2 regions of the Mitsuaria sp. CC2 genome follow, and region 1 is predicted to be linked to the other one. Evidence: predicted binding sites of a transcription regulator. Region 1 holds the regulator's gene; the other holds the start of a gene.
What was found. The regulator FliA, encoded in region 1, starts transcription of late flagellar genes. The targets are predictions, from matches to a motif close to CTAAAGTTTNNNNNNNNNNNGCCGNTA.
Positions count from the first base shown of each region.

Region 2: flgM (flagellar biosynthesis anti-sigma factor FlgM) is a predicted target of FliA. The motif match lies at 6,417-6,443, and genes of this name have one in related genera.

Region 1 covers NZ_JARVXN010000003.1:107,130-115,244, forward strand. The annotation lists gene flhF (flagellar biosynthesis protein FlhF) at 1-380, shown strand, start outside; gene PV762_RS01180 (MinD/ParA family ATP-binding protein) at 711-1,532, shown strand; gene PV762_RS01185 (RNA polymerase sigma factor FliA) at 1,554-2,267, shown strand; gene PV762_RS01190 (methyl-accepting chemotaxis protein) at 2,541-3,701, shown strand; gene PV762_RS01195 (HPP family protein) at 3,736-4,869, shown strand; gene PV762_RS01200 (hypothetical protein) at 5,171-5,656, shown strand; gene PV762_RS01205 (hypothetical protein) at 5,799-6,065, shown strand; gene PV762_RS01210 (hypothetical protein) at 6,086-6,310, shown strand; gene PV762_RS01215 (hypothetical protein) at 6,473-7,540, shown strand; gene PV762_RS01220 (hypothetical protein) at 7,551-7,925, opposite strand.
Region 2 covers NZ_JARVXN010000022.1:129,640-137,754, reverse strand. The annotation lists gene PV762_RS15955 (flagellar basal body L-ring protein FlgH) at 1-611, opposite strand, end outside; gene flgG (flagellar basal-body rod protein FlgG) at 706-1,488, opposite strand; gene flgF (flagellar basal-body rod protein FlgF) at 1,548-2,276, opposite strand; gene flgE (flagellar hook protein FlgE) at 2,329-3,732, opposite strand; gene PV762_RS15935 (flagellar hook assembly protein FlgD) at 3,820-4,479, opposite strand; gene flgC (flagellar basal body rod protein FlgC) at 4,541-4,957, opposite strand; gene flgB (flagellar basal body rod protein FlgB) at 4,984-5,373, opposite strand; gene flgA (flagellar basal body P-ring formation chaperone FlgA) at 5,550-6,374, shown strand; gene flgM (flagellar biosynthesis anti-sigma factor FlgM) at 6,495-6,818, shown strand; gene PV762_RS15910 (hypothetical protein) at 6,880-7,269, shown strand; gene PV762_RS15905 (DUF1841 family protein) at 7,333-7,773, opposite strand; gene kefC (glutathione-regulated potassium-efflux system protein KefC) at 7,799-8,115, opposite strand, start outside.

The DNA.
Region 1 (8,115 bases):
ACATGCTGGCGCACAAGAGCATCAAGCGCATCCTGGTCGTCAACGCCGCCCAGCAGGGCGAGACGATCGAGGACGTGGTCGGCGCATGGCGCGGCGCGGAAGCGCAGGGCGTCATCCTGTCGAAGCTGGACGAAGCGGTGAAGCTGGCCCCGGCGCTGGACACCGTGATCCGCCACAAGCTGCGCGTGCTGGGCGTCACCAACGGCCAGCGCGTGCCGGAAGACTGGCATCGCCTGTCGTCGCAGGCGCTGGTGCAGCGCGCGCTGCGCAGCCACGGCCAGTCGGCCTGGCGCGTGGACGCCTCCGACGTCAACCTGATCTTCACCGCCGGCACCATGGCGGGCGGCGCGGGCGCCGCATCGCCGATGGGGATGAATTGATCAAGGGCTGACCGCTCGGTCGGAGGGGGCTTCCCGGGGAGGGGAGTTGCCAAAGGCGGGCACAAGTTCTAGAAAGGGGGAAGGGTTCGGGCTCTTCCCCCTTTTTCCATTGGGTTTCCATCGGAGCGGGGGCAGGTCCGACGTCGTTGTGTGAGAGGTCCACGAGGTGAGGGTGACGGGAGAGAAAAGCGGGGTGTTTCCCCCTTTCAATTCCCGGTCAAAGGGTGGCCCCGGGAGGGAAACTTCCGGTAACGGCTCCAGCATTGGCCGGTTCCTCTCGAGAGGGACAGGGCGCTGGGGCGGAACACGCAAGAGACACAGAGCAGCCCAATGCGCGACTTCAGCAATGCTCCCAAGGACCAGGCCGACGGCCTGCGCCGTCTGTTCGCCACGGCGCGCGTGCGCGTGGTGCCGGTGGTGAGCAACCCGCACGTCGTAGGCAGCGGCGCGCTGCTGGAAGGCATGTGCGCGGCTTTCGGGGAACTCGGCCTGCACACGCTGGTCGTGGACGCGGGCGAGCAGGCTTCGGCGGCGTCGGAACTGGCGGCGGTGGACCTCGCGGCCTGTGTGGAACCGCTGTCGGCGAAGGTCTCCTTCCTGGCCGCGCGCGGACTGCCGATGCGCTACGTCAATGCCAACGGCTCGGCCGCCCAATTTTTGGAAGCAGTGACCGACGCCGCGCCGTACGCGGACGTCGTGCTGCTGCACGCCAGCGCCGCGGAACTGAGCCGCGTGCTGGTCTCGCGCGAAGTGCGTCCGGTGCTGCTGGCCGACACCGACGTGCAGAGCGTGACCTACGCCTACGCCGGCATGAAGTGGCTGACGCAGCGCGCTGGCCTGATGGTCTACAGCCTGCTGCTGGCCTGCAACCCGCAGCTGCGCCTGGCGGAGCGGATCGCGCAGCAGCTGTCGAGCTGCGGCGACGGTTTCCTCGGCGCGGTGCTGCGCGAGTGGGCTTGTTTGGATCCCCGCCAGCCGGTGACGGCGCCGCTGACGCACGAGATGCGTCACATGGCGCGCGAACTGCTGCTGGCTTCGGTGCCCGGAGCGGCGCTCGACAGCGCTGCTGACGCCATGCCGCTGCGTCCGCGACCGATGTGGCAGCCCAAGGCTGGCCGCGCCCCGCAAGGCGTGACCCTCGCTGCGCATTGACGCCGGATTGGAGACGAGACGATGTACACCGCCAAGGGTCAACTCGACAACAACTCGCTGATCCGCCAGTACAGCCCGCTGGTGCGCCGACTGGCGCATCAGATGATCGCGAAACTGCCGGCCAACGTCGAACTGGACGACCTGATCCAGGTCGGCCTGATCGGCCTGACGGACGCGCTGTCGCGCTTCGACACGGCGCAGGGCGTGCAGTTCGAGACGTTCGCGACGCAGCGCATCCGCGGCGCGATGCTCGATGAGCTGCGCGGCAACGACTGGATGAGCCGCGGCAACCGCCGCCAGCAGCGCTCGATCGAGAGCGCGGTGCACAAGCTGGAGCAGAAGCTCGGCCGGGCGCCGCAGGAGTCGGAGATTGCCGCCGAGATGGGCATTCCGCTGACGGAGTACCAGGAGATGCTGGGCAAGGTGCGCGGGACGCAACTCGTCTATCTGGAGGACATCTCCGGAGGCGAGGACAACGACGACTACCTGGACCGCCACGTGGGTGACAACTCGGCGGACCCGATGTCGATGCTGGGCGACCACCGCATGCGCGAGGCGCTGGTGGAGGCGATCAAGAACCTGCCGGAGCGCGAGGCGTATGTCATGTCCATGTACTACGAACATGACATGAACCTGAAAGAGATCGCCGCGGTGCTGAAGGTGACCGAATCGCGGGTGTGCCAGCTGCACAGTCAAGCGATTGCCCGATTGCGCGTGAAGCTGCGCGACTGGTAAAAGTAGCCGCATAGCGGCCGCAGTCCTTGTGGTCAAGAACCATGGGGGGAGCGTCCGATGTGGGACTCATTGCGCAGGCGCGCCGGGGAGGCGGCGCCTGACGCGTCGGCTGGCGGAACCGAGGTCGGTTTGCGTGAGCCGGCGATGCACAACAACACGAGCCAGGTCGTCCGGGAGCTCTCGGGCGGCGTCTCGAAGCTGGGCCGCGACGCGGCCGAAGTCCGCGGGTTGCTGGAGGACACGCAGAAGGTCGTGACCTCGCAGGCGCAGGCGATGCAGGCGCTGGGCTCCGAGCTGGAGCAGGTCCGGCATGCGCAGGACGGCATCAACCAATCGACGAACCAGACGCGCGAGGCGGTGGAGCGCGCGCGCACGGCGCTGTCCGGCGTGGGCGAAGAAGTCGGCGGCATCGTGTCGACGCTGCGGCAGGTGTCCGACGCGGCCTCCGAGATCACGAAGATCGCGTTGCAGACGCGGCTGGTGGCGTTCAACGCGTCGGTGGAGGCCAAGCGCGCCGGCGAGGCGGGGCGCGGTTTCGGCGTGGTGGCGGATGCGGTGAAGGACTTGGCGGCGCAGGTGGAAGCGTCGTCGAAGGCCATCATGGGCACGGTGGGGACGCTGGATGCGCGGATCGAGACCTTCAGCCGGGAGCTGAGGGCGGACGGCTCGGGAGGAGCCGGTCAGAGCAAGATCCTGCAGGCGTTCGCGGATGTGGAGGTCGATGTCGACCTCATCGCGAAATCGGCGCAGGAAAGCCAGGCGACGACGCAGCAGTTGGCGGAGCGCTCGGGAGAGCTCGGGGTGGAGATCCAGCAGGCGATGCGCAAGCTGGAATCGGCGTTCGCGTGCAGCGACCGTTTCCTGCGGCTGTCGGAGCAGATGATCGAGCAGATCGCGTCGAGCGGCGTCGAGGTCGAGGACTCGCCGTACATCCAGGCGGTGCAGGGGGCGGCGGCGGAGATTGCCGGCCTGCTCGAACGCGCGGTGAAGGAGAAGCGGATCGATGTGTCGTCGCTCTTCGACGAGCATTACCAGCCGATCGCTGGGACCGACCCGCAGCAGTTCACGACGAGATTCACGCAGATCGCGGATCAGCTGTTCCCGGAGGTCCAGGAGCGGGTGCTGAAGTTCTCGGACAAGGTGGTGTTCTGCATCGCGGTGGACCGCAACGGGTACGTGGCGACGCATAACAAGCGGTACTGCCAGCCCCAGCGCGCGGGGGATGTGGCTTGGAACACAGCCAACAGCCGCTACCGGCGGATCTTCAACGACCGGACAGGGCTGGCGTCAGCCCGGAATCAACGACCGTTCCTCCTGCAAACCTACCGCCGGGATATGGGCGGCGGGAACTTCGTGCTGCTCAAGGAGGCTTCGGCACCCGTCACCGTTGCTGGGAGGCATTGGGGTGGGGTGAGGTTGGCGTTCGGCTTTTGAGGCGCTAGCGATACTAAAAAATTTGGGAGAGTAAATGTTTCTGACTACGACAGAGCGAACTCAGCGAATGGCGGCAATCAAAGAGGGTCTAGATCAGCAGAAGCCGATTGATCCGATTTCCGTCAGAGAGCTGCTTGCATGGTTCAATGCCGAGCGTCGAGGAACTCAAGTTGTGTACTGGGTTCGAGATTTATTGAGAACGCACGAGGTTGAGACTGTTCCCGATTTTGAGTCGGTCCCTCTAGATACTCCAGTAAGTTTCATCCTGTCAAAGTCCGCAAACGACGATGAGGAAGAGATTGAGGAGTTGGAAGAGGAAGAGGAGGAAGAGCAGGACAACATAGCGGAAGGAGAGGTTGTTGCTGAAAGCGCCGTTTCGCGCCGCTTAGTTGTCGGGGCACTAGCGGAACCTGCCTTCAGAATTGGCAGACTCTTGGCGGCGAATACTGTGCCGCTATACGTTGCGCCTGACTGCACTCTGCAAGAGGCGGTGACGTTGATGCTGCGGCATGACTTCTCTCAACTGCCGGTGATGTCGTCTGAGCGCGATGTGAAAGGTGTGGTCAGTTGGAAAAGTATCGGCCCTACGTTGGCATTGAGCGCAGAGGCTCCTGCGGGAACGGTGCGTGAGCATATGAAACCTCACCTCGAGGTGGATGCCGACGCCTCATTATTCTCAGTCATCCCAACCATTATTGAAAATTCTTATGTGTTGGTTCGTGGCTTGGATCGAAAGATCCAGGGGATAGTGACATCGACGGATCTAAGTCTTCAATTCAAACAACTATCCGAACCTTTTCTCCTGCTTGGAGAGATTGAAAATCATATCCGTAAACTCATCGATGGCCGCTTTGATGCAGATGAGTTGGGATCTGTAAAGGATAATGCTGATACGGAACGAATCATCGCAAATGTCGCAGACCTGACCTTTGGTGAGTATGTTGCGCTGCTGGGTAAGGCGGAGTTTTGGGGCAAACTAAGAATATCGATTGATCGCAAAGTATTCGTTAAGGAACTGGATCTTATTCGGTTGATTAGAAATCGCGTCATGCATTTTGATGCGGACGGGATTTCTCCATACGATTATCAGTCGTTGTATAAATTTGTTCAATTTATACATGAGGTGCGACGTCTTCAAATTCGTGCTGATCGGAAGGCTGCGACTTAGTTCGCCCTGAACAAGTCACGTCACTACTGGAGTCGGTAGTGACGATGCTCGAATTCACAGATTTGTGTGATTGAAAGATTTGTGGGTCGGAACCAAAATGTGCCTTCGATGTCCTAAACATCACTCGCTTAGAAATAGAAATTCGAGCCCCTTGGGCTCGTTTCGCTTGATCTTTGGGCGAGATGGGTTGCTCCGCGAGGACGACCACACGCTGAAAATGCGTGTTTAGGCATCTCGCCCACCCTCCGCATTCAACAGGTCAGGTGGTCGTCCCTCAACTGTCATTTAGTTAAGGACTTCCATGCCCTCCAATCGCCTCATCCAATCCGTCGCCAACAGCAACTTCCAGCTCTCGGAATTCCTCGCCCTCGAACACATCGAGTTGGACCCCAATCCCGGCGAGCGCGCGGTCCCGTTCCTCGACCGCCATCCCCTCGCGCTCAACTCCGACCGCACGCTGGAGCAGCTCAGCGTCGCCGCCGGCAACCCCTATCACTACGGGGTCGGCGCAGACGGCGGCTTCTACAAGCATGCGCTCGTGCTCGACCAGGACATCACCGTCCGCGCAGCCATCGCGAATCTGCGCAACCGCCTCGCGCACGCGACCTCGTTCTTCCAGGAAGTCGACTTCTCCGCGAGCACGAGCCGCACGAGCCGCACGAACTGCAACCCCCGCGATATCGCCATCGAGCTCCTCCACGAGGTCTCCTGCTACTTCACGGTCATCGAGATCGCAGCCGTCGAAGAACACGGCCGGCAGATGCAGAACACCCTCCCGACGGGCTGACCGTGTCGAATTTCAGACCGACCCCTAATCCCCAGACCCCAAAAGATAACGAGTGCCCGCGCGAAAGCGTGTGGCACTCGTTTTGTTTTGGGGGGACGACGCCGCGAGCTACGCTGCGTCAACGGCTCACACGAGGCAGGCCATGAAAAGTGTCCGCGTTAAAGCGATCGGCGTTCCGTATCGCCAGGGTTGGATTGAGGTAGCTCAGGTCCATCCGGGCTTCATCAACATCGAGACCTGGGACGTGCACCCCGATGTCGACATCTCTGCCGTTTCCCTCGATGGCATCGCTGATCGGAACGTGACGGCGAACACCGAGATTGAATTGAACGTCGAGGAGGCGAAGAAGCTCGCCGATGCGCTTCTCAAGGCGATTGCAGACGCTTCGGGTCAAGCCAACCAGACTTGAGCGTACCGAAAGGAAGCCGCGTGATCACCATCCCAAACGCTTTTGCGCCCATGCTATTGCAAGCCGTGCGCGACGCAGTCCTGTATCACGAGGGGCTGCTCCGCAGCGAGACTATTCGCCCGCACGACCGAGCCGACTATGAGGAATACCACGTCCACCTCACGCAGTTCCTTGCCTACCTCAAGGAACAATATTTGGATGTCGAGAAGGAAGCAGGCGTGCCGTTGAGCGATCTGCACGTGTAAAGCGTCGCCACGCAATCCGTCAATGAAAACGAGTGCCCACGCGGGAGCGTGTGGCACTCGTCTTGTGTTTGGGTGTTGTGGCCCCGCATCGGACGGGTTCTCGTGACGCAGTGAAACCAGTCGACAACTGCCGGGGGGAAATTGTTGCCCTATGCTCTTCGTATGAAAGCCAAGTTCCTTATGGTGTGTGGTCTTGCCTTGCTCATCTGCGGATGCGCCGGGAATGGACCTAAGGTCAGCCTAGCTGAGGCTCAAGCGCAGCACGATGCAATGTCCAAGGTCTGCTACGAATCCGCAGGTGAGGTGATATCAAGACAGGCCCCAAACGTCAGTGCTCTGTACTTCTCTCCGCGCTCCAGTGTCATGGGCGCGTGGGAATTCGAACTTTTCTATGGCGTCGGTGAGCCAAGGAAGTGGGGGACGATCGACGTGCAGTCCGACCGCTCTCCAAGCAGGGAAGATCGCGTCCCGGGTGCATATCAAGTTCGCTATACACATGTTCCGGTCCATCGGACGATAGGGAAAACGGTACTCACGTTCAATGGGGTGCTGCAAGAGGTGGTGGATCTCTCCAGCAACGAAGTCATTGCGAGCCGTAGAAACTACATTTGGGGAACGGACTTCAATCGAAGTTCCTTCTGCCTGGGAGCCAATTGGTACGATGGAAATTATGGTTTTCTCGAGCGCGTACTGGGGCCGAGATACGTCGAGCGCCCCCGATCTCCCCCTCCCGAACGCTACATCAAGGCGGTGATCCGCTCAGTGAGCGAAGTGGATCAGACACTTCCGTCCCTATCAACGGAGAGAGTCCTTCCGCCTGGGGCTAAGTACGACTACAACAACCGTACCGTCACGCTGCCCGACGGAAAATTCGGCATGCCTTCGTATTGGAATAGTGGGCCGATTGAATACGCGGGCACGTTGGTGAGCCCCGACTATTACGTCTTTGTCATGCTGCCGGAAGGTCGAGCGCAAAATTGGCCACTCCGCAAAGTGCTGCTGTCTTTCCGAAATAAGCAAGGTGCGGCGTTGAAGAATGTATATGTTCAGTTGCCGCTGGGCGTTGATTGGAGTGGCGGGTGGGGAATACTCCCTGGTGAAATATCCATTGAGGGAGATAAAATTGAGTTCGCACTCTACGGAATGAAGGTTCGAGGAAAGGAATACTATGATCGGCAGAATCCGGGGCGATATCGTCGAAAATACATCGTGAGCGCATCAATGGACTGAAAGCATGGCCTCATCCTGAGGCAAGCACGGGAATCCCCGCCATATTGCTGTCTAGCTCCAGCTTCTTTGCCGTGATCGAGATCGCAGCTGTCGGGGACCACATCCGCCACCTGAAGAACTCGATGGGGGCGAGCTGCCAGTGGCGGGCTTCAGAAAGCACCTCATCTCCAGACCACCAAAGGAAAACGAGTGCCCACGCGGGCGTGTGGCACTCGTGCTTTTTTTGGCTGTGCGCGAGATGGTGCGCTGGCAGCCCTTCAAAGTGCGGCGGTTGCTTACGTCGTGTGGCATGCGTTGCAGCAGTAATAGCAGCCATTGATTCGATCGTTTGGCCGCTGCCCTTTTTCCGCGGCAACAGCCCCTGAGCAATAAGTGTGTTCGCCAAGGGCGATCCGGTTATGCGGCAGTGGCATGTGCGTGCAACCGGCTGACAAGTTGTGAACCTCGTAGTCCCCGTTCGGTTGCACGTTCTTGTTGATGATGAATTGAGCCATGTTCATTCCTCCTTGATAGTCGTTTGATCCTTGGTGGCTGGCATCTAGCGTGGCAGCCGCGTAAACGCTATCAATACCTTC
Region 2 (8,115 bases), on a different contig from region 1:
GTCGAGGCGACGATGTTCCCCTGGCGGATCGATTGCGGGTCGACCTGACCGTAGAAGCGCAGGATGTCCACGTTGGCGTTCACGCCGACCTGCTTCTCGCCCGAGATCAGCAGGTGGCCGTTGGGCAGCACGCCGGTGACGACGGCGGTGATGGTGCCGGAGAAGTCGTTGGTGTTCTCGTTCGTGCCCTTGCCGGTGCTCTTGCTGGACGAGGAGCCGCCCACGTCGGCACGGCCGGCGCCGAAGGAGTTCCCGGCGATGCCCGGGATCGCGGTCACGCCGGCGGCCAGGGCGCCGCTCTTGTCCAGTTCGCTGGTCGACTTCTGCGTCGCGCTGACCTTTTCGGTGATCGTCACGGTGACGATGTCGCCGACCAGGCGGGCGCGGTGATCCTCGAACAGCGGCCGGTAGTTCGCGTTCTGGTAGATCGCGCCGTTGTTGGCGGAGGCCGGGATCGGCTCGGGCATCTTCACGACCGGCGCGGGCTGCATGTCCACCCGCGGCTGCGGGTACATCGTCGAGCACGCGGTCAGCGCGAAGGCCGCCGGCACGACGGCCAGGGCAACGAACGAGCGGGGAAGGGAACGGGGCAGGGACGGGAACGAAGGCATGACAACTCCTAGGATCGCGGACAAGAACGAAGGCCACCGCATCGTCGCGCGGGCGCTCAACGCCCGATCGGTCGAAAAGCGGGGCGAGCGCCCGTCAGAGCTGGGAGAGCTTCTGAAGCATCTGGTCCGTGGTCGTGATCGCCTTCGAGTTCATTTCGTAGGCGCGCTGCGTCTGGATCATCTGGACCAGTTCCTCGACGACGTTGACGTTCGAGGTTTCGACGAAACCCTGCTGCACCGTGCCCAGGCTGTTCTGGCCGGGGGCGCCGGTCTGCGGCGTGCCGGAGGCGACGGTCTCGGCGTACAGGTTGCCGCCCAGCGATTCCAGCCCCGGCGGGTTGATGAAGTTCGCCAATTGAAGCTGACCCAGCGTCGTCGGCGTGGCGCTGGCGGCGGTGGTGACGCTCACCGTGCCGTCGGCGCCGATGGTCAGCGACTTGGCGTCGGCCGGGACGATGATTCCCGGCAGCACGGTGTTGCCGTTGTTGGTGACGACCTGGCCGTTGGCGTCCAGCTGGAAGCTGCCGTCGCGGGTGTAGGCGGTGGTGCCGTCGGGCATCTGGACCTGGAAGAAACCGTTGCCCTTGACGGCGACGTCCAGGTAGTTGGACGTCTGCGTCAGGCTGCCCTGCGAGTGGCTGCGCGAGGTCGCGACCGCGCGGGCGCCCAGGCCGACCTGCATGCCGGTGGGCAGCGTGGTCTGCTCGGTGTTGTTGGCGCCGGGCTGGCGCAGCGTCTGGTACATCAGGTCTTCGAAGACCGCGTGCGACTTCTTGAAGCCGTTGGTCGAGACGTTGGCGAGGTTGTGGGAAATCACGTCCAGCTGGGTCTGCTGGGTTTCCATGCCGGTCTTGGCGGTCCAGAGCGAGCGAAGCATCGAAGTCTCCTAATCCTGTGGCGAATGCGGTTCCGTACTGCGAACTGTCGGCAGGCGGATCAGCTGTCGGACAGCAGCTTGGACGCTGCCTGGCCGTGGGTCTGGGCGATCGAGAGCATCTTCATCTGCTGCTCGAACTGGCGGGCGGCGGCGATCATGCCGACCATGGTCTCGACCGGGCTCACGTTGGAGCCTTCGAGAGCGCCCGACTGGAGCCGGGCGGCGGGATCGGCGGGCAGCGGGTCGCCGCCGTCGGCGATGAACAGGCCGTCGTCGCGGCGCGTGAAGCGGCCGTCCTCGGTGACCAGCTTGATGCGGCCGATGTTCACCGGACGCTGGCCGTCGGCCTTGGCCACGACCGTGCCGTCGTCGCCGATGGAGATCGTGGAGTTGGGCGGCACCGTGATCGGACCGCCGTCGCCCAGCACCTGCAGGCCGTTGCGCATGCGCAGCACGCCGTCCTGGTCCACGTCCATCGAGCCGGCGCGGGTGTAGGCCTCCGTGCCGTCCAGCGCCTGCACGGCCATCCAGGACTTGCCCTTCATGGCGACGTCCAGGTTGCGGTCGGTGGTCGTGATCGGGCCGGCGGCGAGGTCGTGGCCGGTGGTGGTCTCCAGCGCGAAGGCGCGGGTGGATGCCCCCTCGCCGCGGATGGGCACCGCCCGGAACGCCTGCAGCTCGGCCCGGAAGCCGTTGCTGTTGGCGTTGGCCAGGTTGTTGGAGAGCACGTCCTGGCGCGACATCGCCGCCTGGGCGCCGCTCATCGACAGGTAGATCATGCGGTCCATGACAACTCCTCAGCGATCGGCAATGGGGTCGGTCAGCTCGGCTGCGCCGGGATCAGCGCAGGTTGACCAGCGTCTGCAGGACCTGGTCCTGCGTCTTGATGGTCTGCGAATTGGCCTGGTAGACGCGCTGGGCGGTCATCATGTTGACCAGTTCGGAAGTCAGGTCCACGTTGGACTCCTCCAGCGCGCCCGGGGTGAGCACGCCCAGGTTGCCGTCGCCGGGGACGCCCACGACCGGATCGCCCGACGCGTTGGTCCGTGCCCAGACATTGCCGCCCAGCGGCTGCAGGCCTTGCGGGTTGCGGAAATTCGCCAGTTCAACCTGGCCGGCAGGCTTGGATTCGCCATTCGAATAGCGGGCGGTCACGATGCCGTTGTCTTCCAGCTTGATGCCGACCAACTGGCCCGGCGCGTAGCCGTTCTGGCTCAGGTCGGTCACGGCGAAGTTGGAGCCGTTCTCCGTGGCCGAGCGCAGGTCGAAGCTGATGCCCTGCACCGACGGATCCGACGGGTCGGCCGGCGGCGCCGGGATCGGCAGCGTCGGCGCGCCCTGCGAGTTCGTGCCGGCGGGGATCTTCAGGTTCAGAAATTCGCTCGGGCCGGGCGAGACGGGCTTGCCCCCGGTGGGCAGGAAGGTCATCTGCGTGAACGGCGTCAGCGGGTTGCCCTTGGCGGTGCCGTCGTCGGTCTCGATCGGGTTGCCCTGCGAGTCGAACTGCACCGCGCTGCCGTTGGCCGTCAGATAGACGTTCCAGACGGTGTTGCCGTTGGCGTCGTCGTTGTTGGCGCGCTGGAAGTACATGGTCAGCGCGGTGGGCTGGCCCTTGGCGTCGTACACCGTCATCGACGTCGCGTTGTTGTACGAGGTGGGGTCGTTCAGCGTGATGCCGGTCTTGTCGATCTTGGGCGAGTTCGGGTCGGCCGGATCGGTCAGGTCGTAGGCGGCGGTCGGGCCGGCGCGGGAGTCCAGGTTGAACTCCATCTTGATGTCGCTGGTGACCTTGGGATCGATGCCGCCGGTGGGCAGCTTCAGACCGGTGGCCAGGCCCGGCTGGATCACGCCGTTGGCGTCCGCGGGGTAGCCCATCAGCTTGAGCTGGTCGTTGTTGACGATGTTGCCGTCCTTGTCGACCTTGAACTGCCCGTTGCGCGTGTACACCGTCGGGCTCTTGCCGTCGGACACCTGGAAGAAGCCCGCGCCGTTGATCGCCAGGTCCATCGGGTTCTCGGTGATCGAGATATTGCCCTGTGTGAACTGCTGCGCCACCGTCTGGATCTGCACGCCGATGCCGACGTCGTTGGAGCCGGCGCCGTTGAGCGAGGCGGCATACATGTCGGCGAACTCGGCCCGCGACGACTTGGCGCCGTAGGTCTGCGAGTTGGCGATGTTGTTGCCGATGACTTCCAGGTTCTTGCTGGAAGCGTTCAGTCCGGAGAGGCCTTGTTGGAAGCTCATGGTGGTGTCCTTGGGCGATTCAGGCGCGAATCTGCGGGATAAATCGGGGTGAAGCTGGGGAGCTGGGCTGGGGCGGAAGTGCTGGGATCAGCCCAGCGACCGGACCTTGTCGTAATCGACCAGGCCGGAATTCTTGAGTTCGAGCTGCAGCGTGGCGCCGCTCGTGTTCACCGCGCGCACCGTGTCGCGGGTGAGGGTGGTGGTGGTGACCGGCGCGCTGGCGTTGGTCGCCGTGACGCGGAAGCTCAGGTTGGTCGTTTCGGTCGCCTTGGAGGCGTCCCAGGTGTACGACTGCATGCCGCTCTTCATCTTGCCGAGGTCCTGCGTGGAGACGACTTCGCCGGCCCCGTTGAGGATCTCCAGCTTGACCGCGTCGGCGGCGCCGGCCAGATCGAAGTTCATCGTGGCCTTGCCGTCGGCGACGTTCACCTTGTTGCCGGGGACCGTGACCTCGCGGCCGACCAGGCTCACGCTCTGCAGCGCTTGCATCTGGCCGAACTGGCTGCCCAGGGCCTGGATGCTGCTGTTCAGCGTGCTGACGCCGGTGACGGTTTGGATCTGCGCCATCTGGGTCGTGACCGCGGCGTTGTCCATCGGGTTCATCGGATCCTGGTTCTGCAACTGCGCGACCAGCAGCTTCAGGAAACGGTCGGAGGTTTCCTGCGCGCTCGTGCCGGTGGCGCTGGCGGCGGCCGTGTTCGTGGCGGCGCCGGTCTTCGTGTTGTTGTTCAGGGCGGTGAAGTCCATGATGGGCGTTCCGTTCGCGCTTTGTTCGCGTTACTTGCGGTTGATCTGGCGGAGCAGGCGGTCAGCCCTGGCCCATCTGCAGGGTCTTGAGCAGCAGCGACTTGGCGGTGCCCATGACCTCGAGGTTGTTCTGGTATGAGCGGGAGGCGGAGATCATGTTGACCATCTCCTCCACGCTGTTCACATTGCTGTAGGTGACGTAGCCGTCGGCGTCCGCCAACTGGTGGCCAGGGTCATGGATGCGGCGGCCGGGGGTCTGGTTCTCCTGGACGCCCACCACCTGCACGCCGACGTCGGTCTGGTCCATGCCGTTCTGGGCGAGCACGCTCTGGAACACCACCTGGCGTGCCTTGTACGCCTGGCCGTCCGGGCCGGCGACCGTGTCGGCGTTGGCCATGTTGCTGGCCACCGCGTTCAGGCGCTGGCTCTGCGCGCTGACCGCGCTGCCGCTGATGTGGAAGATGCTGAACATCGACATGACGGGCTCCTTCTTCTAGCGGCCGATCAGGCGGCGTTCGGCGACTTCATCGCGTCCAGCATCGTGCGGATCGAGCCGTTCAGGAACCGCAGCGAGGCCTCGTACTTCACCGTGTTGTCAGCGAAGCTGGCGCGCTCGCGGTCCATGTCGACGGTGTTGCTGTCCATGCTGGTCATCGCGCTCAGGCTGCTCTGCAGTGCGTTCTGGGTGCGCTGGGTCAGGGTCTGGTTGGACTCCGAAGGATTGGCCGCCGGGGAGGTCGCCGCGCGCAGCGCCTTGGCGAAGTCCATGTCCTTGGACTGGTAGCCCGGGGTGTCGGCATTGGCGATGTTGCTGGCCAGCAGACGCTGACGCTCCGCCCGCAGGGTCAGCGCCTGGGACTGGAAGTTCATCGCGTCGGTCAGTTTGTTCAGCATGTCGTTTCTCCTTCGGACGGGGCGGGGCGTCGGGACGCGGCCCGTTGCCTGTCACCCGTTTTTGTCAGGTTCGAGCATTGTGTTCAGCAGGTCCGAAAACATGAGCGCGATAAGACGGGTGATCCCGGCGCATTTCGAAGCCACCGGCGAGCCCCGGATCCGTACAGTTCCGACCCATGCCGCAAAGCTGCCACCCCACCCATGCCCGCCACGCGCAGGCGCTGCCCGCCCTGCTGGCGGGGGCGCTGATGTCCGTGTGGCTGATGTTCGGGCTGGTCGACGAGGCCGAGGCGCAGACTGCCGCGCCGGTGCAGATCGCCGCGGCGCCCAATATTTCTATTAGCGAACCTGGCGCCTCGGGCCTCGGTGCGCTGGACGCGACGCTGGAAGATCGCCTGCAGACGCTGGCGATGGCCGGCGCCCGCCAGGTGGCGCCGGACCAGGCGCGCGTGGAGATCGAGATCGGCAAGCTGGACCCGCGCCTGCGCCTGGCGCCCTGCGCGCAGATCCAGCCCTACCTGCCGCCCGGCAGCCGCATGTGGGGCCGCACCCGGCTGGGCCTGCGCTGTCTGGCCGGCGTGACCAGGTGGAACGTGACGCTGCCGCTGACGATCAAGGTCTTCGGTCAGGCCTTTGTTGCCGCCGCCGACCTGCCGACCGGCACGGTCCTGACTCAAGAACATTTCCGGCTGGCCGAAGTAGATATTGCCGGTGAGGCCGGCGCCATCTATACACAAGCGGATGGCTGGCTCGGGCGCCACCTCGCCAAACCGGTCGCGGCCGGCCAGGCACTGCGTTCCGTCGACCTCAAGCTGCGCCAATGGGTGCAGCCGGGAGACCGGGTGCAGGTGATGGCCACCGGGGATGGATATGCGATCGCCGGCGAAGGCCAGGCGATGGGTGTCGGGCTGGAAGGCCAGGATGTCCGGGTACGTTTCGACAATGGCCGCATGGCCACCGGGCGTACGATCGGTGAACGACGGGTGGAGGTGGTACTGTGAGGCCCTTCACCGAGAGATCTGTCTAATTTGTGAAGCTCGCCCCTCAAGTTCCGTCCAGGCAGGTCGATAAACCCGCTAATGGAAGGGATCCGGAAGTTCTCGGGCCCATGGAGAAACGCCATGAAGATCGGTAACAACGCTGACATCAACGCCTACTCGAAAGTCGGCGGCACCGCTGCCGGCGCGACCGAGGGGGGCGCCAAGGCCGCCAAGGCCGGTGCCGCTGCCCCCTCGAACGAGGGATCCAAGGTCGAACTGTCGAGCACGGCCAGCAGCCTGATCTCGGGCACGGGCCAGGACGACGGCAGCTTCGACGCGGAGAAGGTCGCCCGCATCGCCAGCGCGATCGAGAAGGGCGAGTTCAAGATCAACGCTGACGCGATCGCCGACAAGCTGATCGCCAACGCGTCCGAGATGCTGGGCCGCACCCAGCAGTCGCACTGAGCGCCCAGTCGTAAAAAGCTGAGCTGAAGCGACCAAGATCCAAGCTTTTCCGGTGACGCCCATGACCGCCACGCCTCTGACCACGACCTCCGTCGATCTGGAGCAACCGCTCCAGGACGTCGAAAGCTGCCTGAACCTGCTGGGCGACGCGCTGCATCGACGCGACTCGCAGGCGATCGAGCTGCACGCGGCGTCGTTGCACGCGGCGCTGGCCCGGGCGATCGAACAGTTCAGCGCGGCCGCGCGTACCGGCACCGTGCCGCAAGGGCTGCGCACCCGTCTGATGCAGGCTGGCGGCCGTGTCGCCGCCCAGCGCGAATCTCTGGCCCGTGCCACCGCGGCGCTGGACCGCGCCATCGACGTGCTGATGCCCGGCGAGCCGAGCGGCCTGTATGGCGCGTCCGGCAAGAGCGAGCGCAAGTCGGCGCTGGGTGGCGCTATCCAGGCGTAAGCCGGGCGCCTCTCCAATGACGAAGGCCACGCAGTGCGTGGCCTTTTGCATTGCTGGTCGACGTCAGGTCGGCGTCCGCGTCGCCTTGCGCCGCAGGCAGTCCAGGTAGACGTGGCCGTCCGGGGGCAGGCCGCTGCGCTGTGAGGACCAGATCATCTCGCCCAGGCATTCCATCGCCTCGTGGTGGGCCTCGTGCAGCGATTGGCGACGAGCGGCCAGAAGATCCAGCGCCTGGCGCACGCCGGTCGGCTGGTCGATCTGGTGCTGCTCCATCAGACTCAGGTGCATGGAGAGGTGAAGGAACGGATTCGTGCGGCCGTCCTCGACCGTATAGACCGCCGCGAGCGCGGCGTCTTCGTCGGCGAGTTCCTCGTGGTACTCCGGATGCTGCTCGATCCAGTCCGAGGCGATCGCCTCCATCGGCGTCAGCGGCAGCTTGTCGCGGTACTTGCGATAGGTCTGGCAGAAGAATCGCCGGACCTCGAGTTGGGAAGGGGCAAACATAAGCGGTCGATTGTCGCCGCCCTCGTCAGGCCTTGTCCGGCAGGGGATGCTCGGATGACACCGGCGTCGCGATCGGGGCGGCAGCCGGGGCCGCTCCCGGCGCCAGATGCGGCTCCTGCCAGGGATTGCGGACCTTGCCCTCGGCCAGCGCCTTGCGTTCAGCGGCGAGGCGCTCCTCCAGCTGCTCGCGACCTCGCTTGGACATGGCGATCAGCGTGTCCAGGTCGCCCCGGTGCGGGCGAAGTGCCTCGGTCTGCTCGACGGTGTGACGCCGGAAACGCCACGCCATCTGCCGCGCCGCGTGCGGCTCCCAGCCCAACTGCTGGAGCACGCTGCGCGCGC